4 regions of the Insulibacter thermoxylanivorax genome follow, and region 1 is predicted to be linked to each of the others. Evidence: riboswitches for the same ligand, from Rfam matches in the RefSeq annotation. Region 1 holds a riboswitch; each other region holds the start of a gene.
The links. Region 1 has a riboswitch for thiamine pyrophosphate ahead of tenA (thiaminase II). Riboswitches for the same ligand answer to the same signal wherever they lie in the genome.

Region 2: another riboswitch for thiamine pyrophosphate. It lies ahead of thiC (phosphomethylpyrimidine synthase ThiC); the one in region 1 lies ahead of tenA (thiaminase II).
Region 3: another riboswitch for thiamine pyrophosphate. It lies ahead of PRECH8_RS04135 (ThiF family adenylyltransferase); the one in region 1 lies ahead of tenA (thiaminase II).
Region 4: another riboswitch for thiamine pyrophosphate. It lies ahead of PRECH8_RS06380 (ECF transporter S component); the one in region 1 lies ahead of tenA (thiaminase II).

Annotation. Positions count from the first base shown of each region.
Region 1 is NZ_BMAQ01000004.1:43,252-51,798, forward strand. It holds gene PRECH8_RS02650 (MFS transporter) at 1-1,008, opposite strand, end outside; gene PRECH8_RS02655 (MGDG synthase family glycosyltransferase) at 1,109-2,260, opposite strand; gene PRECH8_RS02660 (M14 family metallopeptidase) at 2,418-3,608, opposite strand; gene PRECH8_RS02665 (autorepressor SdpR family transcription factor) at 4,122-4,406, shown strand; gene PRECH8_RS02670 (SdpI family protein) at 4,406-5,056, shown strand; gene PRECH8_RS02675 (L-rhamnose mutarotase) at 5,176-5,499, opposite strand; TPP riboswitch at 5,695-5,798, shown strand; gene tenA (thiaminase II) at 5,976-6,641, shown strand; gene PRECH8_RS02685 (ABC transporter ATP-binding protein) at 6,802-8,547, opposite strand, start outside.
Region 2 is NZ_BMAQ01000027.1:2,558-6,077, forward strand. It holds gene PRECH8_RS10210 (recombinase family protein) at 1-159, shown strand, start outside; gene PRECH8_RS10215 (LacI family DNA-binding transcriptional regulator) at 532-675, shown strand; gene PRECH8_RS14790 (hypothetical protein) at 666-734, shown strand; TPP riboswitch at 882-996, shown strand; gene thiC (phosphomethylpyrimidine synthase ThiC) at 1,148-2,869, shown strand; partial or broken gene PRECH8_RS10230 (hypothetical protein) at 3,204-3,520, opposite strand, start outside.
Region 3 is NZ_BMAQ01000005.1:236,205-244,751, forward strand. It holds gene PRECH8_RS04110 (extracellular solute-binding protein) at 1-979, shown strand, start outside; gene PRECH8_RS04115 (ABC transporter permease) at 1,057-2,007, shown strand; gene PRECH8_RS04120 (carbohydrate ABC transporter permease) at 2,029-2,898, shown strand; gene PRECH8_RS04125 (glycoside hydrolase family 88/105 protein) at 2,929-4,011, shown strand; gene PRECH8_RS04130 (SDR family oxidoreductase) at 4,098-4,919, shown strand; TPP riboswitch at 5,079-5,187, shown strand; gene PRECH8_RS04135 (ThiF family adenylyltransferase) at 5,302-6,366, shown strand; gene thiE (thiamine phosphate synthase) at 6,486-7,121, shown strand; gene thiS (sulfur carrier protein ThiS) at 7,118-7,315, shown strand; gene PRECH8_RS04150 (thiazole synthase) at 7,319-8,104, shown strand; gene thiO (glycine oxidase ThiO) at 8,114-8,547, shown strand, end outside.
Region 4 is NZ_BMAQ01000009.1:67,099-75,645, reverse strand. It holds gene ectB (diaminobutyrate--2-oxoglutarate transaminase) at 1-356, shown strand, start outside; gene PRECH8_RS06395 (ectoine synthase) at 353-736, shown strand; gene PRECH8_RS06390 (energy-coupling factor transporter transmembrane component T family protein) at 843-1,634, opposite strand; gene PRECH8_RS06385 (ABC transporter ATP-binding protein) at 1,631-3,163, opposite strand; gene PRECH8_RS06380 (ECF transporter S component) at 3,166-3,747, opposite strand; TPP riboswitch at 3,960-4,064, opposite strand; gene coxB (cytochrome c oxidase subunit II) at 4,632-5,615, shown strand; gene ctaD (cytochrome c oxidase subunit I) at 5,690-7,501, shown strand; gene PRECH8_RS06365 (cytochrome (ubi)quinol oxidase subunit III) at 7,498-8,115, shown strand; gene PRECH8_RS06360 (cytochrome C oxidase subunit IV family protein) at 8,119-8,445, shown strand.

The DNA of each region.
Region 1 (8,547 bases):
CAGACTGCCCAACGCCCCGCCGATACTTGGACCTAGCGCGATGCCGATGCCTTCCACCGTATTCAGCAGGCCCCAGCCGACCCCTTCTTGATTCTCCGGAACGTAGTAAGACAACAGCGCGTTCCATGCCGGCAGCATCGTCGAATAAGCGATACCCAGCACAACCGCCCACAGCAGCGCGAACTCGATCGTCTCCGTCTTCGCCAGGAAGAGAAGCGCAACGCCCAACATACAGAAGCCGATCACGAGGAACGGCTGCTTGCCGAACCGATCGGAAAGCCTGCCCATCGGGATCAATGCCAGGATCGCACAGATTCCTCCAGCCATGAGCAGAAAGGAGATCTGCGAGGGATCAAGCCCGATCTCCAGCGTCGCAAAATCAGGCAGCACCGGCAGCAGCATGCTGGCTCCCAGCGTCTGCAAGATCATCCCCGGCAAGAGCAGCCGCATCCTGCGAACCTTCTGGACGAGCATCAGGAATTGCCGGCGGATGGGAATGACGCGCAGGTTCCGCGAATCGACCCTCCGGATCCGCATGGAGAACAGCAACCCTAAGCCCAGCAGCGCGGTTAAGATCGCGAAGGAGAGAGCATGTCCAAATCGCAGGAAAAAGTTAATCACAACCGGACCGCCGCCCATCCCCGCCAGCCAAAGCGTATAGAGGAATCCCATCTGCGTCGCCCGTTGCGAGTCTTTCACCATCGCCAAACACGCGATCCATACCGGCGAGATGCCCAGCCCAAGCAGCGCAGAAGCAACGATAATCAGCCATGGGATGGGAAAATAATACATCAGGCATATGCTTACAATGGCCAGGGTCAGTCCGCTCGTCACCATCAATCGCGAAGAGAACCTGTCCACCAGATAGCCAACGCCGAGCTTGGAGACTGTATCCGTTGTATAGTGCGCGGTCACCGCTACGCCGACTACCCAATAATCCAGCCCATATAAGGGGAGCAAGGACAGGATGATCGCTCCCCTGACGAATTCTCCGATGAATAAGATCAATGCATATCGAACAAAGTTTCTATCATTGAGCAAGCGTATTACTGTCTCCACCGTTTCCCAACTTTCTTATATGAGATAAATGATGTATATAATTCCATCATTATATGAGATGTATCGATCGCTGCATAGGATGATCGTTAAGATCAGCGATAATATCATCCACGATTCGGTCTGCCGCATGGGGTTTCCACAGATCGCTCAGCGCACTTCGTATATCCTGCAGGCGGCTTGGTTCGTTCAGCAAGTTCAGCAGCTGTGCTTCCAACTCCGGCGGTTCTTGGGCGATGCACGCCGCCCCTTTGCTCTCGAGATAGACGGCATTGTCCCTCTCCTGCCCCGGCACGGGTCGGTATATGAAGATCGGCAGCTGCATGCTGATCGCTTCGGACAGGGTGATGCCGCCCGGCTTCGTAACGATGCATGTGGAGATCTGCATCAGCTCATGAATCGCCTCGACAAACCCCATAATCCTCACATTCGCAAAGGATTGGAACCGCTGCTCCATCTCCTCCTGCAGGTGCCCGTTCTTGCCGCAGACGACGATAAGCTGAATCTCCTCATGCTTCGCCAGCCGTTCGCACATGCTGCCTAGACCCTGCATCACTCCGTACGATCCAGCCATGATCAGGATCGTATGTCTCCCCTTACGCAGCTGATACTTCTCCAAGATCTTCGACTCCGGCAGGCGCTGTTCAAAGGCGGGTTTGATCGGGATGCCGCTCACCACGATGCGCTCACTCGGGATTCCCGTCTTCTCGATCTTCGCTTTCAGATCTTCTGTTGCCACGTAATACTTGTCGATCTCCGGGTGCAGCCAACGGCGGTGCAGATCGAAATCTGTCACCACCGTAACATTCGGGATATAGATGCCAAGCTTCTTGCGAATCTCAGGAATGACGGCCATCGGGAATGTATGAATCACAATGTCGGGCCGTTCAACCTTGATCATCTTCAAGAGCTTGTGCTGGCCATAGGACTGCACCCACTTTGCGAAGAAGGAGTCCCACTTGATATTCTTCGTTCCATAGTAAAGCCAACCATATACCGAAGGCAGGACTTTGTAGCTTTTGATATAAAAATATCTCGTAATCGCATTCACCGTGGGATTGGCTTCTTTGAACAGATCGATCATGACGATCTCGCGGATGCCTTTCTCTAGAAACTTCTCTCGCAGCGCTTTAGAAACCTGGTAATGCCCGTCTCCATAGCTGGCATATAAGATCATAACCTTCTTATGGTCCTCACCCGTCATTCTCCCACTCCCTGAACGATTGTTTCAACTTTTATTGCCTTGATCACTTGAGTACATCTAATGGTGCTGGTACATATCGTGAACGGTTCGATAAATTCCTAACATTTATTATATTATACGACATCGAAGCTGGCACCATGAGGACATCTTCCATGCGTCACATGTAGAGACTGGCGAGGAAGATCCCCAGGCTTTCCTGATAGATCTCTTCAAACTGCTCTATGGGCAATGGATTCACGCCTTCCCCCAGCTCAATCGTAAAGCCCGGCCGGCGCCAATCCTGAATGAACCAATCCTTGTATCCAGCATGGCTGTCCACATAGCGGACTGCTCGATATCCGCTCACCCGTGCAAATTCATTCACGATGGTCTCTGACTCCGGCGGTTCATAACCCTCATACCCCCAATAGATCTCCCTGCCCTGAGTATGGAAAGCCAGTACCCGGTCATAGTCCCTCACCCTTGTCAGTTCCGCCATCGCCTGCGCCTCCGGTTCCGAAAGCGGGAATCGTCCTGGATAATCTCGCGGGGACGGCGTTTGTTCTCTGCGCTCTGCTTCCAGTTCCCAGTTAGCTGGGAATTGATCATTTAGATCGACGCCGCGAATATTGGCCTTCCAGCCTGTAAAATCCGTTTGCCCCCCATTGATCTGCAGCACCTGCGAACGATAAGGCTCTTCTGGCGGCGGACCGTTGATCACAAGATCCACCCCGTCGGGATTGACCATCGGCACGATGGACAGCATGGCGCTGGAATAATAGGGTTCCATCACCAACCCGCGGATCGCCTGACGATTCGTCAAAGCAAGCAGATAATCGTTCACGAACCGCATGATCACTGCCGTTGTAATCCACTCATTGGCATGGAAGGAGCCGTTCATATGCACCCGCTTATCCCCGCGACCGATCTGCAGTTCGGGTATCGGCTTGCCCATGACAGATGAACCGATTGTGTTCATACGCATGAAGGGATAGATCTCGTGCAGCTGATTTAATTCCTCCATCAGAACGGCATAAGGATACGGTCTCTCACCTTGTACGATCGGCCATGTGACTCTGACCGGCAGGCGGATCGTCCGGCCGATCATCAGCGAGTCGGCATCCACACTGGGATTGAGAAGCATGATCGCATCCAGCGGGATCTGATGCCTGACGGAAAGGAGCCAGAGGGTGTCCCCTGGAGCTATCGTATATTCCGAGATGATATAACCCGGAATGTCGATGGTCTGACCGATCATCAACCGATCGGGATCAATCCCCGGATTGGAATCGATGATCAGCGGCAGCGGCACCTGGAACAATTGGCTGTATCTCCACAGCGAATCCTGTTCTCTCACGCTTACTTTCACAGTCGCCAGCACCTCCATAAGGTTATGAACGCATTGTAATGCCCTGCCATATCTTATGGACGGATGCTGGGCGGTGTGCCTAGGAATTGGTCTCTTCGCATGCTGATGTGTTGTTTCATTTCCAGATTCATACTAGAATATTACCAAAGTTCCCTGGATACAAAAGGGATTTTCATGATATTTTTGTAGAGCTTCCGGTTAAAGAATGGTCGCAGTTTGATGTTCATATTGCCATAGAGGAGGATTGCTGTGAAACTGAGCCGCATTCATCCGCTGCCGAGGTCAAATACCGCTTGGATCCAGCCGTCCTCCAAACGGCAGATCACGATTATGACGCAGATGACGCAAGGTCTTAACTGCATGTAAGAACTTCATCTAAAACATTGACAAGCATCGTATCGATCTGTTACTCTTTAATTAGATATTTAGATTATTGTCTAATTATCTAATTATATAAATTGTCTCGAAGATGACAGGGGTTGGAAACATCACGCAGAAAGCGAGGGCCGCGCCATGTCTTTGAACGATACCTTTAAAGCGCTGTCCGATCCCACGCGGCGCAAGATCTTGGATCTCTTGAAGGAGCGGGACAGGACCGCCGGCGAGATCGCGGAGCATTTTACGATGACCAAGCCGAGCATATCCAATCATTTGAACATGCTAAAACAAGCCGGACTCATCACCGACGAACGTCAAGGACAGCATATCGTGTATTCGCTGAATACGACGGTATTCCAAGATGTGATCAAATGGATCCTTTCGCTTCAGTCTACCTCTACGGAAGGGAATGATGCATGATGAAAAAAATGATCCTGCCGCTCGGCCTCATCGCCGCCGCTTTGATCATCAGCCTGCTTGCTTATGACCGTCTGCCCGATCAGATGCCCATCCACTGGAACATCCACGGCGAAGCTGACCGCTATGCCTCCAAACCTGTCGCCTTATTCCTGATGCCGGCGGTGATGTTAGGTGTCTTCCTGCTGATGAAGCTGGCGCCGATCATCGATCCGAAGCGCGCCAGTCTGCAGAAAAACCTTCGCGATATCGACGCCATTAACGTTATCACGCTGCTCATCCTGCTGGTCGTACACGGCGTGACGATTCTCAGCGGCATGGGCGCAGAGATCAACATCGCAGCGTTGGCACCGATCATCGCGGGCTCACTCTTCGTCTTCGTCGGCAACCTGCTGCCCCGTTTCAGGCACAACTACTCCTTCGGTTTGCGGACACCGTGGACATTGGCCAACGAAGACGTGTGGCGGCGAAGCAATTTAATCGGCGGACGATTGATGTTCTTCGGCGGGCTCATCATGATCCTCAGCGCCTTTCTGCCGACAACCTGGAAGATGATCGTATTCTTCGCAGTGCTCGCCGTCAATCTAGCCGTGCCGATCATCATCTCTTATCTCTTCTTTAGGAAGTACGGTTCCAGCAATGGATCGGCTTAGGATTGCTTCTGGCAGATCTGCCCACCTATCCAGTGCGCGGCAGGCCTGGTCGACGGACGTAACGTCTCCCAGGCCTGCGATGCTTTAGCTCCTGCCAGGCATATGAATGACCGCATGAATTACTTCAGATAGAACACTTCACGCAGCGGCGTCGGCGTCCCCTTGCTGTGGTCGAAGGAACCCTCCACCATCTTAGAGGTGATGGCGTCCCAGCGCCGGCACGCCTTGCTTTGCGCGATGTACGCGAAGGCAGCCTCGACATCATCGCATTCGAAAACATAGAAGAACTGATTGCCGTTCTGGAAGATCGAATAATTGCGAATCCCGGCCTTGCTGTGTTCTTCCAAGACCTCCGGCCATGGATTGAGATGCATCTCCACATACTCGTCTAAGTATTCCGGCTTCACTTTCCAAGTCCATGCGAATTTGTTGCTCTTGTTCATCCCTGTTTCCTCCCTCTGCCAGATCTCGCTCAGCATCTTGCTGAATCCTCTTAATTAAACCGCTTACATTCCCTATTATAGAACAAAGTAACCGGCTTCGGACATGAATCTTCTCAGCCCGATTCCGCTATATCCCAGCTCAACCCTTTACTAACCCCCCCCCAATCATCTACAATACAGGTAACCGAAGAAGAAGCGTTCCGCTAGGGGTGCCGTTACGGCTGAGACAAGGAGCTATCCTTGATCCCTTTGAACCTGATCTGGTTAGTACCAGCGTAGGGAAGTGGAGCTGACTTAGGGCTTAATGCGTGCTGCAGGGTCCAGCTGATGAAAGCCAATGATCTGGATCCCTGTGCACCTTTGGGAGATGGTCTTGTATCTCTGCATCATCGCTTCATCTCGTCTGCCCGCTGTCAAGTCGCTCCATAGGAGCGGCTTTTTCTATTGGTTAATAAACTGATAGGAGGAATGGTGTGATGAGTTTCAGCGAACAACTGAAGCAGGATGCCCAGGAGATCTTGGAGGTGACTTATCAGCATCCCTTCGTGCAGGGAATCGCGCGTGGAGATCTCTGCGCGGAGCAGCTGATTCACTATGTCAAACAGGATCATGCTTATCTGAATGCGATGATCCAAGCGCGCGGCATGGCCATCGCGAAGAGCGATAATCGCGAGGATATGGAGATGTTCCATAAGAGCATCGCCTATGTCTTGTATGATGAAGGGCGTGCCCATGAGAATCTATGCAGAGTAGCGGGGGTGGATTATGCCGATCTGCAAGGCTTCCCGCTTACGCCTTCGGCCCACCACTATGTCAGTCATATGCTCGCCGCAGCCGCGACGGGAACCGTCGCCGATATCATCGCCGCCACCCTGCCCTGTCCATGGGTATATGATGAGATCGGGCGCAGGCTGGTACGCGAGATCAATCCCGATCCGTCCCATCCTTTCTATGATTGGATCATGATCTACGGCAATGATACGAGCGGCGCCATCGACAGGTACTTTGCCCGGCTTGATCAGTTAGCGGCAGAAACATCGGAAGCAGCGAGAGAGCGCATGCGCGATCTCTTCCTCACCAGCTGCAAGATGGAATACAATTTCTTCGACATGGCTTACCGCTTAGAAGAGTGGCCTGTCTAACCATCAGCCCTTATACAGCCCTTATACTTAACCTGTTCTAACACTTAGCTGTACGCAGACAAGGAAAGCTGCATCTTCTTGCGAAGATGCAGCTTTCTTCATGTCCGGGTGCAGAACGTCCGTTACCGTTCAGTCGTCTATCCTTATATCGTTTTAGTTCTTATATCGCCTGCCGCTGGGACTTCGCCGTGAATTGACTGTTATACAGCTCGGCATAGAAGCCGCCTTGCTGAAGCAGTTCGTCGTGGGTGCCCTGCTCGATGATCCGCCCTTTGTTCATGACGAGGATTCGATCGGCGCTGCGGATCGTCGACAACCGGTGTGCGATGACGAAGCTGGTGCGTCCTTTCATCAGAGTCTCCATCGCCCGCTGGATATAGATCTCCGTCCGCGTATCGACGCTGCTCGTCGCTTCGTCCAGGATCAGGATGCGCGGATCAGCGAGGATCGCTCTGGCAATCGTGAGCAGCTGCTTCTGCCCCTGTGAGATATTCGAGGCCTCTTCATTCAGCACCGTATCGTAGCCGTCCGGCAGCGTGCGGATGAAATGGTCCGCATGGGCGGCGACTGCTGCCTGGATCACCTCTTCCTCGCTTGCCCCTTCGCGGCCGTAGGCGATATTATCGCGAATGGTGCCGTTGAACAGCCAGGTATCCTGCAGCACCATGCCGAACACGCTGCGATACGAACCTCGGTCATACTCGCGAATATCCCTTCCGTCGATCGTGATCCGACCGCCGCTGACATCGTAGAACCGCATCAGCAGGTTGACGATCGTCGTCTTGCCCGCTCCTGTAGGCCCTACGATGGCTATGGTCTGACCCGGCTGCACATCGAAGCTCAGATCCTCCATCAGCACGTCGTCCGGCTTGTAACCAAAGCGCACGTTCTGGAAGGAAACCGCCCCTTTCACGGCATTCTTATCAAGGATCGAAGTCTTCCTGCCGGCAGCAGCATCCGCAGCTTGCTCCTCTTCCTCATCCAGCAGCTCAAAGACCCGTTCCGCCGAAGCGATCGCCGATTGGATGACGTTGGCGATATTTGCAGCCTGAGTAATCGGCTGGGAGAATTGGCGGGCATATTGGATGAAAGCCTGAACATCGCCGATGGCGATCCTGCCCCAGAACACCTGCAGTCCGCCGACGACGCTGATCAAGACATAGCTGATATTCCCGATGAAACCCATCAGAGGCATGATGATCCCGGAGATGAACTGGGCTTTCCAACCGTATTCATACAACTGCTCGTTGATTTCATCAAAGCGCTCGATGGATCTCTGCTCCCGGCCGAATACCTTGATGATCTGCTGCCCGGCATACATCTCCTCCACATGACCGTTCAGCTCGCCCAAGGATCGCTGCTGTCCCATGAAGTACCCCTGGGACCGCTTCGCGATCACCATCGTCACCACGGCGCTGAGCGGCAGCGTAAGCAGGCAGACCAGCGTCAGCCACGGGCTGATCACCAGCATCATGATGACGACCCCGATGATCGTGATCAGGGAAGTGATCAACTGCGTCACGCTTTGCTGCAAGGTATTGCTGATATTGTCGACGTCATTGGTGATCCGGCTCAGCGTCTCGCCATGCGTTCGCGAATCGAAGTACCGAAGCGGCAGACGGGACAGCTTCTGGTTGACCTGTTGCCGCATCTCATAGACGGTCCGTTGCGTGATTCCGGCCATGAGGTACTGCTGCAGATAAGCAAAAATAGAGCTCAACACATACAGGGCGATCAAGATCATCAGAATCTTCGCCAGATAACCAAAGTCAATCCACGCCTCTTCTGCTCCGCCGAACCGGGCTTTCACTCCTTCGAAGAGCGAAGTCGTCGCAAGACCCATGATCTTCGGCGATAGGATGGTGAACAGCGTGCTGAGCACCGCCATGAGGAAGACCGCGATGAG
Region 2 (3,520 bases), on a different contig from region 1:
CTCAACAAAAATTGGGACTGTCAGAAGATTGAAAACTACCTGACAGAGCAAGGCGTACTGACTCCGCGTCAGGTTCTCGGAGTGAAGAACGAAGGCAGCATCTGGCATGAGTCGGCGGCGGGGATCATTCTGAAAAAACGCATTATACGGGCGATCTGACGCAAGGCCGATTCAAGGTCTACAATGTGGATAAAATGCACCACAAGCCGCAACATCCTTAAAAATTCGGCAACATGTGGGGGATTTTCCGGAGGTGGAACCCTGGCTGGCGATACAACAACAGCGTCTGCGATCCGCGAGTTATTCGAGGTATTGTGCACATTTTCTTTGTATCGGTTGAATCGATATCGATTGTATGTATTCTTGATTTCCAATATTTACGCGTTGACAGGGATGAACCCTGTCTCTTTAAATAAGACCATGAAAACGCTTTACTAAACCGTTTTACTAAAACGTTTTCCTAAAACGGTTTCACATCCCAAATCAAACATCCTTTTTATTGTTGACGTTAAAGGAGGGGTGCCGCTTGCCATGAAGGTTACGATTAAGGATATCGCTAAAAAATCAGGGGTATCCGTCACCACCGTATCCAGGATTATAAACAACAAATCGGAGGGGATCAGGCAGGAGACGCGTGAACGCGTCTTGCAAGTTCGACGGTTCGAGTGGATGTAGAGCGGTTGGAATATTTAAAGAATCTTGTAGAGGAATTGGTGATTGACCAAACAAGATGATGGAGGAAATTGTTTCATCGGCATCATCGTTAAGCAAAATGGCAGAAAATATACAAACAATGTTAAAACGGTTCACCGTATAAGGAAGCGTATTTACTTTGCTTTATAAGTATGTTAATATTAAGGAAAAACTAAATAAGTTTGTCGCTTATCTACTAGGGGAGTCCAATAGCTTGGACTGAGAAAAGAACGCGCTTAAGTTCTTTGACCCTTTGAACCTGATCTGGGTTATACCAGCGTAGGGAAGTAGATAGCGGGAGTGTATGCGTTTGTTGCGTACGTTTCGCTATTTGCGTTCCATCGGGTTCTCTTAGAGAACCCGATTTTTATTTCCGCATATATTCTCCTATCTCCGCCCCGCGTTTTGGTGTAACTTCAGATCCTAAATCATTATTTTAAGGGAGAGGAGTTACATGCAAAACATCAAATCTTTCATGCAATTTCCTGCGAGTAAAAAGGTGTATGTCGAAGGTTCAAGACCGGATATTCGTGTTCCGATGAGAGAAATTACGTTAAGTCCAACAAAGACAGAAACAGGAATCATCGAAAATGAACCAGTTCGTGTGTATGACACAAGCGGTCCTTACACCGATCCTGATCTTCAGCCGGACATTCAAAAAGGATTGCCGCCGCTAAGAAAACGTTGGATTTTAGAAAGGGGCGACGTTGAAGAATACGAGGGGCGTCCAGTGAAACCGGAAGATAACGGATTCCGTAATGAGAAGCAATCAGAGATTACTCTGCCTTTCGAGAGAAAGCCGCTTCGAGCAAAAAAAGGAAAAACTGTAACACAAATGCATTACGCAAAAAGAGGGATTATTACGCCGGAGATGGAATTTGTTGCGATTCGCGAAAATATAGATCCGGAAATCGTGCGTCAAGAAGTTGCCGCAGGCAGAGCGATTATTCCTTCGAATATTAACCATCCGGAAAGTGAACCGATGATTATTGGGAGTCGTTTTCATGTAAAAATTAATGCGAATATTGGCAATTCTGCAGTCACATCATCCATTGAAGAAGAAGTCGAAAAAATGCTTTGGGCGGTGCGCTGGGGAGCAGACACGATTATGGACTTATCAACGGGAAAACACATTCATGCGACACGAGAATATATTATTCGCAATTCCCCTGTGCCTGTCGGGACGGTTCCGATTTATCAAGCGCTTGAAAAAGTGAACGGCGTCGTTGAAGACTTAACGTGGGAAATTTACCGTGATACGCTCATCGAACAAGCGGAACAAGGGGTGGACTATTTTACGATTCACGCGGGGGTGCTGCTTCGTTACATACCGATGACGGTAAACCGAACGACTGGCATTGTTTCGCGCGGCGGCTCGATTATGGCGCAATGGTGTTTAGCCCATCATGAAGAAAACTTCTTATACACGCATTTTGAAGAAATATGCGAGATTTTGAAAACGTACGATATTGCAGTATCGCTTGGAGACGGGCTGCGCCCAGGCTCGATTGCCGATGCGAATGACGGAGCGCAGTTTGCTGAATTGGAGACGCTCGGAGAATTAACAGAAATCGCTTGGAAGCATGATGTGCAAGTGATGATTGAAGGACCAGGGCATGTGCCGATGCATAAAATTAAGGAAAATGTCGATAAGCAAATCGAAATTTGCAAAGGTGCGCCGTTTTACACATTAGGACCGCTTACGACCGATATCGCGCCGGGATATGACCACATTACATCCGCGATCGGAGCGGCGATCATTGGCGCGTACGGAACGGCGATGCTTTGTTACGTGACGCCAAAAGAGCATTTAGGGCTGCCGAATAAAGATGATGTGCGCGAAGGAGTGATCGCTTATAAAATCGCAGCACACGCGGCCGATTTAGCAAAAGGGCACCCGGGAGCGCAACGGCGGGATGACGCGTTATCAAAAGCGCGCTTTGAGTTTCGTTGGAACGATCAGTTCAACCTTTCGCTTGATCCAGATCGAGCTCGGGAATATCATGATGAAACATTGCCGGCGGAAGGGGCGAAAGTCGCGCACTTTTGTTCGATGTGCGGGCCGAAGTTTTGCTCGATGAAAATTTCACATGAGCTGCAAAAAACGGTGAGGGAAGAAGGGATGAAACAAAAAGCGAAGGAGTTTGTCGAAAATGGCATCTCTCTCTATCGATGATGTTCAAGAATTGCAAAAGGAAATTGCCGAATTGAAGGAGAAAATTCTTAAATTGGAACAGCAAATTGCCTATATTCAAAAAATTGCCAGCATTCATTTTTTGAGACACCGTTTATGCGTAAATGTGTCAAATGCCATTATATAGAGATTTTATATTATTAAGGGGATTGTCAAATATATAGCTAATTCATCTCCCGTTTTGCAGGTGGAAATCGGGTAATGAATTAGCCTTTTTATTTTTGCTTTTGTCATTTCTTTTAAGTTTTTTATATATATTTCATCACTAGCGTCGCATAAATAAGTTTTGAAATTTCAGATTTTATTTTTCTGGAAAATTAGCGAAAAACGAAAACACATCCGTCATACGGTCAAATCGCTCATAATCTAAGTATCCACGATTGAACACGTACAGGCATTCCTGATCATCAATGAATACCTCTAATTGACCACGATCATGTTCGATTGCGTTTGTCAGTACGGCCTTGTCGGGATAAGAAAGTCCTTTTTCCATGAATACAAGACGCAAGTGAAGCTTCACGTCCGATTTTGTTTTTCGGAACTCTGCCCATTTGTGGTTCGTCAAACTCAGTGGCAACGTACTCGAATCAATGATTTTTAGTGGCGTTGTCAGCTTTCTTCGCTTTTGAAAAT
Region 3 (8,547 bases), on a different contig from region 1:
GAATGTCGACGAATTCTTCGAGATGCTGCGGGCGTTCACGGAAGACGATCCCGACAATGACGGCGTGGACAACACCTTCGGTCTGACGGACCGCAACGACCTCGTCTACGGTGCCTTTGACACGGTGGCTTCCTGGTTCGGCGTGCCGACGAACTGGGGTGAGAAGGATGGGCAGCTGTTGCCGAAGTTCATGTTCGATGAATATATCGAGGTTATGGACTTCTTCCGCAAGATCCGCAGCGCGGGTTATATGAACCAAGACTTCGCTGCGACGAGTAAGACAGACCAAGTCAACCTGCTGACCAGCGGCAGATACGGTGTCTATGTCGGGTCGCTTCAGGACGTCAACAGCTTGCAGAGAGATCTTGAGAAGAACGATCCGAATGCGGTCCTGTGGACGCATGCGCTGATCGAAGGTCCGAACGGCAATATCTCGACTTGGGCGATCCCGGGTTATAACAATGTCGTTCTGTTCCCGAAGAGCTCGATCAAGGATGAGGATCAGCTGAGACAGATCCTGGCGTTCTTCGACAAGATGATGACGCCGGAGGTTGCGAACCTCATGTACTGGGGTATCGAAGGCGTTCACTACACCGTGGTTGACGGCAAAGCCAGACCTGTTGAGGACAGCGATCTGATCAACCGCGATGTCAAGGGATATAAGGACAGTGTCATCGGTGAACCGGAAACCAACGGCATGATGGAAGCTTATCATGAGCTGGAAGCGAGAATCCATGCTGAGAAGCTCATCTTGGAGAACGAGAAATATGCCATCCATGACCCGACCGCTCCTCTGGACTCCAAGACTTATGCGGAGAAAGGGTTGGAGCTCGACGAGATCATCAAGAATGCCACTTATCAATACATCTACGAGCAGATCGACCTTGATGGCTTCCAGGCAGCGATCGATCAGTGGTTGAGCCGCGGCGGACAGGACATCATCGACGAATATAACGAGGCTTATCGAGCAGCAAGATAACATGCTGGGAGAGGGCTGTTGAATCGCTCAACAGCCCTTCCCATTAAATGAACTTTATACAGAAAGGAAGAACGGGTATGCAGCAAGCTTCGGTCCAACCGCAACAGACCATTCCCAGGCCGCAGAGTGAAGTATGGCGGCGGATGAAACGCAACAAGCTGCTGTATTTGATGATCTTGCCAGGCATGCTGTATTTCATCATCTTCAAATACTTGCCGATGTTCGGCTTGATCATCTCTTTCCAAGACTTTAAACCTTACAAAGGATTCATATACAGCGAATGGGTGGGTTTGAAGCATTTCGAGAGGCTGTTTACAGAACCGGAATTCCTCATGATCTTGAAGAACACCTTAGTGTTGTTCGGCCTGAATCTGTTCATCTATTTCCCAATTCCGATCATCCTCTCTCTGATGTTAAATGAGATTCGCATCTCTGCTTTTAAACGCACCGTGCAGACGCTCATCTATATCCCGCACTTCATGTCGTGGGTCATCATCGTCTCGATCAGCTACGTCATGCTGACGATGGACGGCGGGATCATCAACCAGCTGCTGGTTCACTTCGGACATGAGAAGATCAATTTCCTGCTCAGCCCCGAATGGTTCCGGCCGATGTATATCATCCAAGTGATCTGGCGCGAAGCCGGCTGGGGGACGATCATCTATCTCGCGGCGATTGCCGCTGTTGATCCGGAGCTCTACGAAGCGGCGCGGATGGACGGTGCCGGAAGGTTCCGCCAGATGTGGCATATCACGCTGCCGTCGATTCGCGGCGTGATCGTCACCCTCTTGATCCTGAAGATCGGGGATATCCTGGAGCTTGGCTTCGAACACGTCTACCTGCTGCTCAATTCGATGAACCGCAATGTTGCCGAGATCATCGATACGTACGTCTATACCGCTGCTCTCAAGCAAGGACAGTACAGCTATAGTACAGCCATCGGTTTCTTCAAATCCTTTGTCGGTCTCATCATGGTGATGATCGCCAACAAGCTGGCCAGGAAGTTTGGCGAAGAGGGCGTCTACTAATACACGAAGGAGGAAAGAGAAATGGTAGAAGACAGATCGCTGCAAGGTAGAATCTTCTCGATCATCAACTATTTTCTGCTGTCGGTCATCGCATTGCTGTGCTTAGTGCCATTCCTTCATGTATTGGCAGGCTCCTTTACAACGAATGCCGAACTGGCCGCAAAACCCTTCATCATCATCCCGGAAGTGTGGAGTCTAGATGCCTACAAGTTCGTCTTCTCGACGAATACGATTACGCGGGCGATGCTGATCTCGATTGGCGTGACTTTGATCGGTACATTGTTCAGCATGTTCTTCACTTCTTTGACGGCTTACGGCCTTGCGAGAAGGGACCTTGACGGCCGCCGGATACTGATGTTCCTCGTGGTCTTCACGATGCTGTTCCAAGGCGGGATGATCCCGACCTTCTTGATCGTGAAGGAACTGGGCTTGATCAACAAATATGCAGCGCTGATCATCCCCAGCACGATCAATGCCTTCAATATGATCATCTTGAGGAACTTCTTCCAGAACATCCCCGATGGACTGGAAGAATCGGCGAAGATCGACGGCTGCAATGACTTCGGCATCCTATTTAGGATCGTGCTGCCCCTGTCGCTGCCGGCGCTGGCTACGATCTCTCTCTTCTACGCGGTTACGTATTGGAATACGTACTTGAGTGCGATTCTCTATATCGACAGCAGTGAGAAATGGCCGATTCAAGTATGGCTCAGACAGATCGTTGTTCTGGCGAGCGGCTTGGACGGCTCGACGAATGAAGATGTTCCGCCGCCTGACCAAGCGGTGAAGATGGCGGTTATCATCGTCGCTACGATTCCGATTATGCTCGTCTATCCGTTCTTGCAGAAGCACTTTGCAAAAGGTGCATTGCTTGGTTCTATCAAGGGTTAAGAGAGATAATCTATGCGGGAGGAATGCCGGATGCAGAGGACACCGATTGAATGGGCAATATTCGCATGCGACAGCATGATGGCTCGCTACCGAGCCCCTGAACTTCCGCCGGCCCATCGATGGCATTACCATCAGGGAGTCTTCTTATGCGGGATGGAGATGTTGTGGGAAACCGTGCTGGAGGAACGTTACGATACGTATATCAGGGAATATGTGGATGCATTAGTTGATGAGAATGGGAATCTGTATTTTGCCAGGGATGAATTGGATGCGATCCAAGCGGGGCTCCTGCTCTTCCGACTGGATGCATCATCATCCGATCAGCGTTACCGGATTGCGGCTGCAAAGCTCAGAAGCTTATTTGACACGCTGAATCGAACTTCTGAGGGAGGCTTCTGGCATAAAGATAAATACCCTTATAATATGTGGCTTGACGGCCTGTACATGGGCGGCGTGTTCGCCCTGAAGTACGCCAATCAATACGGCGAGGTGCAGCTGAGAGACATGGTGCTGCACCAAGAGAAGCTGATGAGGAAACACATGAAGGATGAAAGGACCGGACTGCTCTATCATGCTTGGGATGAGAGCCGGCGCATGCCTTGGGCGGATCCTGAGACCGGCTGCTCGCCGGAGTTCTGGGGCCGTTCCCTCGGCTGGTACGGCCTGGCGCTGTCCCAGTTCATCGATCTGCTGCCGGAGGATCATGCAGGGCGCGCAGAGTTGATCCAGGTTCAAAGGGATTTCCTCACGGCATTGGTTCGTTATCAAGATGAGAGAAGCGGCCTGTGGTATCAGGTCGTGGATAAGGGAGATCACAGCGACAATTGGCTCGAAACGTCGTGTTCGGCGCTCTTCGTCTACGCGATCGCACGGGCCGTGAAGCAGGGCATTGTCGGCGATGAATTCCGCCGCGTCGCGGAAAGGGGATATGAAGGCTTGACGAACCGCATGCGGACCGATGATGAGGGACGCTTCGTCATGCCGGATATCTGCATCGGCACCTCGGCGGGGGATTACACCAATTATGTCACCCGTCCGACCAGCGAGAACGATCTGCACGGTGTCGGCGCCTTCGTCATGGCATGTGTTGCCATGCATGACCTGAATGCTTAGGAAGCGGTTGATCGTGATTCAGATCGGGCATGCTAACGTGGGTACCGTCATGTCGATACATGATTACTAACGGAGGTGCACCGATGATGAATCACACGATGACGATGAACAAGCCGGCACAGACGTCTGAGAAGAAGCTGGAGGGCAAAGTAGCGATCATCACCGGCGCCGGTTCCGGCATCGGCAGAGCTGCTGCGAAGAAATTAGCGGAGCACGGCGCCAAGATCTGCCTTATGGATCTAAAGGATGAGCGCACGGAAGAGGCCGCCTCCGAGATCGTGGCTGTCGGCGGCGAGGCGATCGCTGCGGACGTGGATATCTCGGATCCGGACCGCGTGGCCCTCGGGGTGGAAGCTGTGCTCGATACCTGGGGGAAGATCGATATCGTCTTCGCCAATGCGGGCATCAACGGCCGCATCGCACCGATCGAAGAGCTGACGCCGGAGGACTGGGATCAGACGCTGAACACGAATCTCAAGGGAACCTTCCTCGTCGTCAAGTATGCGATCCCTCACATGAAAGAGAACGGGGGCAGCATCATCATCACAAGCTCGATTAACGGCAGCCGCAAATTCCACAGTTTTGGGATGAGCGCCTACAGCAGTTCCAAAGCGGGGCAGGTTGCCTTTGCAAAGATGGCCGCCCTGGAGCTGGCCCGGTACCGCATCCGGGTGAATGTCATCTGCCCGGGAGCGATCGAGACGAATATCGATGAGAATACCTTCCAGTCTCCGGAAGTCAAGGAGATCCAGATCCCGGTGAAGTATCCGGAAGGCAGCCAGCCCTTAGAACACGGTCCGGGCAAGCCGGAGCAGGTGGCAGATCTCGTGTTGTTCCTGGCTTCGGAGGATTCCAGCCATATCACGGGGACGGAAGTCTATATCGATGGTGCGGAGTCATTGTTGTAATGGATAGAGGAAACCTTTGGACCGCCGTTTGTCGTTCAAAGGTTTCCTTTTTTGTCAATTTTTCGACACTTGATCATGGCAGCCAGCTTGATATATGGGACAGCGTTGACAATTCTCACAATAGCGGGTATGTTAGGAATAGGAACAACTGCATATGGGTTCAACCACTAGGGGAGCCGTTAGAACGGCTGAGAGAAGGATAGTGCTCCTGATACCCTTATAACCTGATCTGGGTGATGCCAGCGTAGGAAAGTGGTGCTCGACTTGAAGTCTGCTGTCGCGCCGCTCCTAGTTGGAGCGGCTTTTTTGATGGCATGTACCATCTTACCCCCATGCTCTGCAGACGGCAATGATGGAGATGACTAGGGAAGGAGGGGATGGGTTGAGCTTGCAGGAGGATCATCTGCAGCAGCATCGCAAGCAGGAAGAAGCGGTTGAAGAACGCTATTCGCGGCAGATTTTATTCGCCCCGATCGGCCGTGCGGGTCAGGAGCGCCTTGCGCAAAGCCGCGTGCTGATCGTCGGCATGGGGGCCCTCGGCACGGTTTTAGCCAACCATCTCGTGCGTGCGGGAACGGGGTTCGTTCGCATCACGGACCGCGACTATGTGGAGTTCAGCAATCTCCAGCGGCAGATGCTGTTCGATGAGGAGGATGCGCGTGAAGCCCTGCCGAAGGCGGAAGCGGCTGCCAGGAAGCTCGTGCGGATCAACTCAAGCGTAACCATCGAACCGGTGATCACCGATGTGACGGCGCGGAATATCGAAGAGCTGGCCGCCGATGTCGATCTCATCCTTGACGGCACGGATAATTTTCAGACGAGGTACCTGATGAACGACTACGCCTTCCGTGCGAAGATCCCGTATGTTTACGGCGGAGTGGTCAGCTCGCGCGGCATGTCAGCGGCCTTCATACCGGGGCGGACGCCTTGTTTTCGCTGTTTGCTGCCGGAGGACGGAAGCGCCGGCGGCGAAACCTGCGATACCGTGGGCGTGCTGTCCCCCGTCGTCGATATCGTTGCTTCCTATCAGTCGGCAGAGGCGCTGAAGATCTTAACGGGCAATCTGGATGCCGTGCGCAGGAGTCTCTTCACCTTCGATGTCTGGCACAATCGCTTCTATGAGCTGAAGTTTCCTGCGCCCAGCAAGTCTTGCCCGACCTGCGCCAAGGGGGAATATCCGGCGCTCGATCTTCGCCGGGCTGCAGAGGTGACAACGATGTGCGGCCGTGATTCCGTGCAGATCACCGGCGGCCAAGCTTTGGACCTTAAGGTTTGGCAGGAGCGGCTGAGCCGCGTCGGCAAGGTGACAGCGAATCCCTACCTGATGCGGGTGCAGCTGCCGGAAGGAGAACGGTTAACCCTGTTCCCCGACGGGCGTGTACTCGTGCAAGGGACGAGCGAACCGGCGCGGGCGAGAACGCTGTATGCTCGTTATATCGGAATGTGAGTTAAGGCGCAGCGATGAGTCTGAGATGCACATGGGCATGCAGGGATCAGATAGCAGAGGTCGGATTGCAGGACTGGAAGTGTCAGCAAGGACCTGTGAACAAGAGAGGAGGAATGGGAATGCGGGAGTTTCGCTTGTATGCGATCACCGGCGAGGAATACCATCCCGGCCGCAGTATGTTGGAGGTGATGGAGGAAGCGATCAAGGGCGGCGCCGACATCGTCCAGCTGCGGGACAAGAAGGGGACGAAGCGGGAGATCCTGGAGAAGGCTTATGCCCTGCGCGAGCTCACAGCTCGGTACAACGTCACCTTCATCGTGAATGATCATATCGACATCGCCTTGGCCTGCGAGGCGGACGGCGTGCATCTGGGGCAGGATGATCTGCCGCTCAGCGAAGCCCGTAAGCTCATGGGCAAGCGGATCATCGGCATCTCCACCCACCGCATCGAGGAAGCGCGGGCGGCGGAGGCGGAGGGGGCGGATTATATCGGGGTTGGCCCGATCTTCCCGACCAAGACCAAGGAACATGCCAAGCCGGTGACGACGGAGTACATCAAACAGGTGGAGCGGGAGATCAAGATCCCCTATGTGGCGATCGGCGGCATCAAGCTGCACAACGTGGACGACGTGCTGGCGGCAGGTGCAAGGCGCATCTGTGCAGTGAGCGAGATCGTCGGAAGCCCGGATCCAGCGGAGACCTGCCGGGCCTTTATCCGTAAGATCGAAGCATACACGGGAGGGGATAAGCAGTGAGATTAACGGTGAACGGTGAGCTCCGAGAGGTTCAAGCCGGCACTGTGGAGAGCATGGTGAAGGAGCTCGGTCTCGATAACAAGTTGATCGTCGTGGAGATCGACGGACAGATCGTTGAGAAGCAGGATTGGTCCGACGTTGCACTGCGTGAAGGAATGAAAGTCGAGATTGTGCACTTTGTGGGAGGCGGTTGAGTCATGATAGCTGATGATGCATTGGTCATAGCGGGCAAGAAGTTACAATCGCGATTCTTCCTGGGGACGGGCCTTTTTCCAAATCCTTACGTGCAGCAAGAAGCGATCAAGGCCTCCGGGGCGGAGGTGCTGACCTTCGCAATCCGCCGCGTGAATCTGGATGCCGTTGAGGATGACTCAATCCTGCAGCATCTGGAGCGGGAGAACTTCCAGTTCCTCCCCAACACCTCCGGCGCGAAGACGGCGGAGGAGGCCGTGCGCATCGCCCGTCTCGCTAGAGCCTCGGGACTGAGCAATTGGGTCAAGGTGGAGATCTGCGCCGATGAGAAGACACTGCTGCCCGACCCTGTTGAGACGCTGCGGGCGACGGAGATCCTGGTCAAGGAGGGGTTCGTCGTCCTGCCTTACACCTCCGATGATCCGATGCTCTGCAAACGGCTGGAGGAGGCAGGCGCGGCGGCGGTGATGCCGGGAGGAGCGCCGATCGGCACCGGTCTTGGGATCCTGAATCCTTACAATATCGGCCTCATCGTCGAACAGGCGAAGGTGCCGATCATCGTCGATGCGGGACTCGGCTCAGCCCAGGATGTCGCGCAAGCGATGGAACTCGGCGTCAGCGGCATCCTGATGAATACGCCGGTGGCGCGCGCTAAGGACCCCGTGATGATGGCCAGAGCGATGAAACTGGCGATCGAGGCGGGGAGATTGGCCTATCTCGCCGGCCGCATCCCGAAGCGCCGGTATGCTTCGGCCAGCAGCGGCTTAGAACAGTTCATATCCAGATTGTAGGTGAACAGCATGGGGGAACGTGTCATCATCATGGGGGGAGGCGTTATCGGCCTGTCCTGTGCATTTGAGGCATTAATGAAGGGGTACAAGGTCACCGTGGTAGAAGCGCGGACCTGCGGCGGGCAAGCCTCCGGCGCCGCAGCGGGGATGCTCGCCCCCTTCTCGGAGAACACGGCCTTTCCCGATGATTTCTTCCGCTTATGCCGCGAGAGCCTGCGCTTGTACCCGGAGTGGCAGCAGGCGGTGAAGGACATGAGCGGGGAGGACTTTGAATACACGAACAGCGGCAGTCTGTATGCGGTCTATCACGAGGCGGATCTGAGCGCGCTTAAGCAGCGGCAGTTATGGCAGAACGAATTCGGGGCGCAGGCGGAGATCGTGGAGGGTGGACAGCTTCGCCGTCTCGAGCCCGAGCTGAGCCCGGAGGTGATCGCCGCCTTGTA
Region 4 (8,547 bases), on a different contig from region 1:
TCCTGGCTGCCACGGAGGCGCTGAACTATTGGAAAGACGAAGCGTTCAGCCGGGAATTGGAGCGCAAGGCGGAACTGATCCGTGCATCCTTGAACGAATTGGCCGAGGCTTGTCCCGAATTGAAACCGGAAGTTCGCGGCAGAGGGATGCTGCAAGGCATCGCTTTCCATAGAGAGGGAGCAGCTGGTGAAGTAAGTGCAGCGGCCTTCCGCAGAGGATTGATTATGGAAACTTCCGGACCTAAGGATGAGGTTGTGAAGGTGATGCCGCCGCTCATCATCGATGAATCAGGACTTCGTGCAGGCCTTAAGATTCTCATGCAATCCGTTGCTGAGGTAAGGAGGGGACTAATGTGATCGTGAAACATCTAGATGAGGTAATCGGCACGCAGGATGACATCGATACTGAGACTTGGAATGCCAGGAGATTGCTGCTTCGCCGGGATGGCATGGGATTCTCCTTGCACGATACGATCATTAAAGAAGGGACGGAAACCTATATCTGGTATGCCCATCATCTGGAGGCAGTGTATTGCATATCGGGGGAAGGCGAGATCGAAGATCTGGACCATCAGCAAGTCTACCCGATCCGACCGGGCACGCTCTATGCGCTGAATGGTCATGAGAAACACCTGCTGCGTGCTGCGAAGGAGATGAGAATGGTGTGTGTATTCAATCCCCCGCTGGTTGGCAATGAAGTTCATGATGAACACGGGGTCTATCCGCTTCTTGAATAGCAGCCAGCAGTCATCTTCGGAATAAAGTTCTGGAATACTTTAGAAGGTCTTATTCTGATCCGGCGGGCTCAGGGCCTGTGCGGATCGAGAATAAGACCTTCTATATCTATGCCCGTACATCGGTGATGTCGAAGTAGGGCATGCCGAGTCCTGCGGAATAAGCGAAGGATACGGCTGCAGCCAGCAGGATGAGATACAACAGATCGTACCATGAATAACTGATTATATAATAGTAGGTTCTCTTGGATTCCATTCCAAAACGCTTCGCTTCCATCGCTACCGCGATTCGCTGGGCCCTGCGGATGCTCTGGGCGAGCAGGGGAACCGTGTAGAAGCGAATCTTCTTATAGAGACTCCTTAAGCCGCGTCCTTCCAGACCGCCCCGCACCTTCGCTGCGTGGCGCAGCGTCTGGAACTCCTCGAACATGATCGGGATCAGACGGATGCCGGCCATGAAGCTGTATGAGAACTTGGGCGGGAGTTTGAGCTGCTGCATCAGGGAATAGAATAATTTCACCGGACTTGTGGTCAATGCGAAGAGGAGCCCAACTGCTGCGAAGTTCAGTGCACGAAAGCCGATATGCAGGCCGCGATAGAAACTTTCCTCTGTGATATGCAGCAATCCCCACTTCACCCAAGTCGTCTCCCCTTGTCCGAAGAACATCATCGCCGCTGCGGAAGAGACGAAGATGAACAGGAAGGGGGAGGAGTAGAGCAGCAACCGGCGCAGGGGATGGCCGGAGAACAAGAATAGGATCAAAAGATTGGCGATCGTCAGATTGATCATGATATTAATGTTGTGAATCATCACGATGATGATGAAGAGGAGCACGAAGACGATCAACTTCAGACTCGGATTGATCCGATGCAGCCATGTCTTGCGATGCGGAAAATTCATCCGTTCGTCACCGCCCCTTGGGAACTGCTATGTTGTGATGGATCATCCGCCCCTTCATCAGCGATCTGTTGTAGATATTCTGCTGGATCTCTGTAGATCTCCGCCCGGCCGTCCTGCACATGCCATACCTGAGTGGCGTAATGGCGGACGATCTGAAGATCATGGGTGACCATGAGGATCGTACTGCCGGCAAGGCGCCAGGATTCCAATATGTCCAGGATGGCGAAGGTGTTGCGGGCATCCTGGCCGAAGGTTGGTTCATCGAGCAAGAGGATCGGCTGCTCCTTCACCACCGCTGAGGCCACACTCAGCCTGCGCTTCTGTCCCATGGACAACTGATAAGGATGCTGCTCCTGATGAGCGGTGAGATCGAACTGTTCCAGCAGCTGTTCCACCTTGGGAGCGATTGCTTCTTCACTTTCCCCGCTCTGCCGAAGAGTATAAGCGATCTCATCCCAAGTTCGGTTGGTGACGAATTGGAATTCCGGATTCTGGAACACGAAGGCGAGATGATCGGCCAGATTGCGGATCTCATCGGCAGGGCGGCCCATGAGCTTGTAACAGCCCTTCGTCTTAACTAACTGCATGAGCGCAAGGAGCAGCGTGCTCTTGCCTGCTCCGTTATGCCCGACGATCGTCACCCACTCGCCGGCATGGAGCTGTGCCGCATTCACTTCCGTTACACACCTTCTGCCGCGATAGGCTTGGAATCTTTGGAGCTCGATCTTCGGCTCGGCATCTTCCCGGCCATCCTTCGTCGTCTGTGCCTGCCTTGCTGCGGTATGGACCCTGTCCGCTTGGGCCATATAATCTTCCCAGACGCCGGGATACCAGATGCCGTATTCGAGGAAGGCTGATCGATATTGTTCGAAGATCTCATCCCGCGGACCGTCGGCGATGATCTGTCCCCGGTCGTTGAAGAGCACGATGCGGTCGATGAGATCGAGGATCTGATCGATCTTATGCTCAACGATGATCAGTGTTTTGCCGCGGCTGATGTTCTTGATCGTCCGCCACACCTGCTCGGTGCCTTCCGGATCGAGCAGGGCGGTTGGTTCATCGAGCAGCAGCACATCCGGCTGCAGGGCAAGTACGCTGGCAATCGCCAGGCGCTGCTTCATGCCCTGCGAGAGTGACTGGATCGGCGTGTGCCGGTCCGTCAGATGAAGCCCGACGAGCTGCAGATAGGCATCGATCATATCGGGCATCTGTTCGTGCGGCACTTGCAAGTTCTCCAGGACAAAGGCGATCTCTTCATCGACATAGGGCATACAGAACTGTGTATCCGGATCTTGGAAGACAAAGCCCCAGCGCTCGGGAATCGTGATCTCATCCGCCTTTACCGGGACTTCCAGCGAGCCCGGGATGAGACCTGTCAGCACTTGCAGCAGTGTTGACTTGCCGCATCCGCTCGGACCCAGGAGCAGGACTTTCTCGCCTTGGTGAATGGTCAGAGACAGATCCCGGAACTGGAGTTCATCCCGTCCCGGGAACTTTAACCGAAGATTGGTTACCTGTGCAGCGATCATCGTTATCGCTCCAGTGCATCATAGTCCGACTGAGACACAGGACGGACGAGATTAGTGACCCCTGTAAGCTCGAGTGCCTTGACCAAGTAATAAGCGAATCCGCCGGCGATGATGATCGATCCGACCGTTCGAGCCGTGATCAACACCGTCAGGTTCCACAGCGCAAGATCATCGATGTAGCTGAAGTAGAGGTCCATGATGAAGGAAGCGATCGATGCGGCGATCGCTGCAAGGCAGGTCACGCCCAGCGTAAACTTGCGGTAGCGGAAGGCGGCGAATACCAGTTCAGCGAACAGGCCTTGCAGGACGCCGGACATGAGTACAGTGAGTCCCCATTCGGAACCTGTTACGAACTCAGCGGAGGCCGCTCCCACTTCTGCCAGCAAGGCAACACCCGGTTTGCGCACGATGAGATAGGCAACCGTGGAAGCGATGAAATACATGCCGTATACCAGCTGATCCAATTGCAAGCCAAACGGTTTAACGGCATAGTAGACAGGAGACCACAACTTATAGACAACTCCAAAAACAATTGCAATGACAATTGTCACAAGAATGTCAGCAAGACGCAATTTTCTAGATATTTGTACTGTTTGACTCAATGGATTCCACTCCTTTGAAATTGTGATCAACACCGGAAATCACTGAGCCGGTTCCAGGTGAACCAAGGCATGCGGCACAAAAAAACCGCTGCCCAAGCAGGGAGCGGAATACATAGAAAAGCCAGGCGCTGCAGGATCTGCTCGACATCCGTGCGGTTGATCAGATCTGTAAGCAGATCTGCAAAGCCTAGATCATTCTCATATGTCCACTTCCCTTCGCTGGTATTACCCAGTTCAGGTTCAAAGGGTTTAGGACGGCGCCGTCCAATCTCAGCTTCTCAGCTCCCCCAGTGTTTCATTTTCATATTAACATTTACAAGCGAGTTGTCAACATATTTCTATACTGCCCGCTATGCTCTGCAATACAAGATTAATGAAACAAAAATCAATGACATCCGCATGCAAATGGCTAAATGGGTGGAAAATATACAATAAAGACAATCTAAGTCAATTGTTAATGATGTTAAAATGATAGCAGTCACTATCTTTGCGAACATTTTGTGAAAGATGTGTACGAACATTGACAAATTAGAAGGGGCAAAGTTATATTATTAGTGATTATGGGCGAGTGAGCCCTTTCAAGAGAGAAAGAGGAATTAAGGGAGATTTCGTTCCGCTTTCGTCGGGCTGCGGTTTCGTAGCAAGCTCATCGATTGGGAATCCAAGGCTGTACGAAGTACATATTGATACCCGGTGATTAAGCTTGTTAGCCATGTTCAATGATGATAGGGGTTGCAACGCATTAGGGGAAAACTGCCTTCAAAGGCAGTTATTTGTCTGTTTTGACGAACTGCATCGTTCGTCGTCCATCCTGAGCAATTATGTCATTAATGCGGAAAAGAGGTTGATGAATGGTGAAGCGTTGGATGAAACGTCTAATCCCGTTGACGGCCATGATGATGCTGCTGCTGACGGGATGCAGCGTAGAAGGAGCATTGGATCCTAAAGGACCTGTTGCTGAGAAGCAGCTGGATTTGATCCTGCTGTCTTTGGGTGTTATGACTTTGGTATTGGTCGTGGTCTTCGTCTTGTTCTTCTGGGTGATCATCCGTTACCGCAGGAAGCCGGGAGATGAGATCCCTGAGCAGATCGAAGGAAGCCACAAGCTTGAGGCGACATGGACGATCATCCCGATCGTGCTGCTCTTTATCATGGCGGTTCCAACCGTTGCACTGACATTCAACCTGGAGCAAGAAGCGAAAGCGACGGAAGGCGATATGGTGATCCAAGTCGTCGCTAAGCAGTTCTGGTGGGAGTTCACCTATCCGGAAGAGGGGATCGTAACCGCTCAGGAAGTCTATATCCCTGTCGGCAAGAAGGTTGTCTTCGAATTGTCCTCGACGGATGTGCAGCACTCCTTCTGGGTGCCGGAGCTTGGCGGGAAGAAAGATACCAACGTCGGCGGAAGGAACGTGAACTATCTTGCTTTAGAGGCGAGCTATCCGGGTACATATAAAGGAAAATGCGCAGAGCTTTGCGGGCAAGGTCATGCTTTGATGGACTTCAAGGTCATCGCCTTGGAGCAACCGGAATATGATGCCTGGGTGCAGAAAATGTTAACTCCGGCTGAAGTGACGGTAGAGACGGAACTTGGGGCAGAACTCTTCGAAGCCAAGTGCTTGAGCTGCCATGCAATCGATCCGGGCATGCCTTCCATGGGCCCTAACCTGAATGGTTTTGCCGATCGCATGTTCATTGCGGGCTGGTTGGAAAATGATGCGGAGAACCTGGTGAAATGGATCGAAACTCCGGAAGATGTGAAACCAGGCGTCTTGATGCCGGGATTCAAAGATGTTCTGACAAGGGAAGAGATCGATGAGATCGTCAAATACTTGCAGAGCTTGCATTAATCCAGTGACGAAGGAGGTATGTATCGGTGGCTCATGCACAAGCACTTGGACGTAAGAAACGCTATTCGGGAATCATGGACTGGATCACAACCGTCGATCATAAGAAGATCGGTATCCTGTACTTAGTCACGGGGGGCGTATTCTTTCTGCTCGCCGGTCTGGAAGCGATCTTGTTCCGCATCCAGCTGATGTATCCGATGAACGACTTTTTGGATGCTCAGACCTTTAATGAACTGGTCACGATGCACGGAACGACGATGCTGTTCTTGGCAGCATTGCCGATTCTATTTGGATTTTTCAACTATATTCTCCCATTGCAGCTCGGAGCCAGAGACGTGGCCTTCCCGTTTCTGAATGCTCTAGGGTATTGGACCTTCCTCTTCGGCGGGCTTCTGCTGAACCTTGGTTTCTTCACAGGCGGTCTGCCGGATTCGGGGTGGACGGCTTACCCGCCGCTCTCGACCGAATATTCGCCTGGTTTTGGTATGGACTATTATTCGATCGGTTTACAGATCGCCGGGATCGGGACCTTGGTCGGTGCAATTAACTTTATCGTGACGATCGTGAACATGCGTGCTCCCGGTATGACGATGATGCGGATGCCGCTGTTTGCGTGGACGGCATTCATCACTTCGATCCTGATCGTGTTCGCATTCTCGGCGTTCGGTGTCGGCATCCTGATGCTGACCTTCGACCGCGTCTTCGACGGGCACTTCTTCAATGCCGCTGTCGGAGGCAACGTCATCTTGTGGCAGCATATCTTCTGGATCTTCGGACACCCTGAAGTGTATATCCTGATCCTGCCGGCATTCGGAATCTTATCGGAGGTTATCCCGACCTTCTCCCGCAAGCGCTTGTTCGGATATACATCGATGGTATTCGCAACGGCATTGATCGGTTTCTTAGGGTTTATGGTGTGGGCGCACCATATGTTCACCGTCGGTATGGGGTCGGTAGCGAATATCCTGTTCGCTGTAGCAACGATGTTGATCGCTGTTCCGACAGGAATCAAGATCTTCAACTGGATCTTCACCATCTGGAAAGGATCGCTCAAATTAACGACTGCGAGCTTGTTCGCCGTAGGATTCATTCCTTCCTTTACGATGGGCGGAGTGACGGGCGTGATGCTCGCGATGGCAGCTGCTGACTATCAGTACCACGATACGTATTTCGTCGTCGCGCATTTCCACTACGTCATCGTAGGCGGTACGGTACACGGCATCTTCGCGGCGTTCTTCTATTGGTTCCCGAAGATGTTCGGCCGCAAGTTGAACGAAACCCTCGGCAAGATTACGTTCTGGCTGTTCCTAATCGGTTTCCACCTGACCTTCTTCATCCAGCACTGGCTCGGTCTCATCGGTATGCCGCGCCGCGTGTACACTTTCCTGGACGGGCAGACGGGATGGAATGAGATGAACTTCGTCAGCACCATCGGTGCATTCTTGATGGGTGTTGCCACGATCATCCTGCTGATCAATATCATCATCACGGCGATGAAGCCGAAGGATGCAGAGGCTGACACATGGGAAGACGGCCGCACGATGGAATGGGCGATGCCGTCGCCGCCGCCGGTATACAACTTCAAGCAGACACCGCTTGTACGCGGTTTGGATGCTTGGTGGGTGGAGAAGCGAGCCGGCAATGATGCGATGACGCCTGCAGAACCTTTGGGTCCGATTCATATGCCGAACGGTTCGATCCTGCCGGTGATTATGTCCATCGGATTGTTTATCGCGGGATTGGGAATCATGCATCATGCGACTTGGGCATCTATAGGCGGTTTCGGAATCCTGGCAGTCTGCATGATCATTCGTTCGCTCATCGATGATCCGGGATACTATATTGATCCGGCAGAGATTGAGGGCAAGGAGGTTAAGGCATCATGAGTCACGTACAAACAGAGGACAACAGGATCGAAAGTTTGGAGAGGGCGACACTGGAAGGCAGGAATAAGATTCTTGGCTTCTGGGTGTTCCTCGGAGCGGAAGTTGTCATCTTCGGTACGCTGTTCGCCGCACACATCGCACTTCGCAGTGAAGTGAACTACGGTGTGTCCGGCACCGAGATCTTCGCCTTGCCGATCGTTGCCATCATGACGGCAATCCTGCTTACGAGCAGCATGACCAGCGTGATGGCGATCCAAGCGATGCATCGTCATGATGTCAAAGGCACGGCGCTGTGGTTGACGATTACGGTTTTGTTAGCACTGGGTTTCCTTGGGTTGGAGATCTACGAGTTCTACCACTACGTTGATGCCTATAACTTCAATATCAAAGCAAGTCCATTCAGTACCAGCTTCTATGTCTTGGTCGGCTGTCACGGGGTTCACGTGGCGATCGGAATCCTCTGGATCAGCTTGTTGATCGGGCAGCTCTTTAAGAAAGGCCTGACGGTCGTGACAGCGCCCAAGATCTACCTGGCAAGCTTGTACTGGCACTTCATCGACGTGGTATGGGTGTTTATCTTCACGGTTGTATATCTGATGGGGAAGGTGGGCTGATCGATGCAGCAAGCAAGCCAATCTCCTGCTGGGGATTACGTAAGACGCAGCCGAACCCCGGAAGGGTCGCGCAACCATCTCATCACCTTTGTCATCTCGATCGTACTGACCATCCTTGCCTTCGCAGCGGTGATGATTCCAGGCCTCAGCCGAGAATTCGTCTACAGCCTGCTGGTCTTGATGGCGATCCTCCAGGTGTTGGTGCAGCTGGGGATCTGGATGCACTTGAAGGATCGGGGGCACTTCTGGGCGATCTTGGCAATGATCTTTGGCGGATTGGTTGTCGTATATGCGGTCGTATCCGTTCTGTTCTGGACTTGGTATCAATGATACGTGATTTGACGGGGACAATGATCATTGTCCCCGTTTCTTATATTTTTTGGGGAGAAATCGCTGTTCTTGTTCATAGATTATTCAATTTTGTTTAATCTT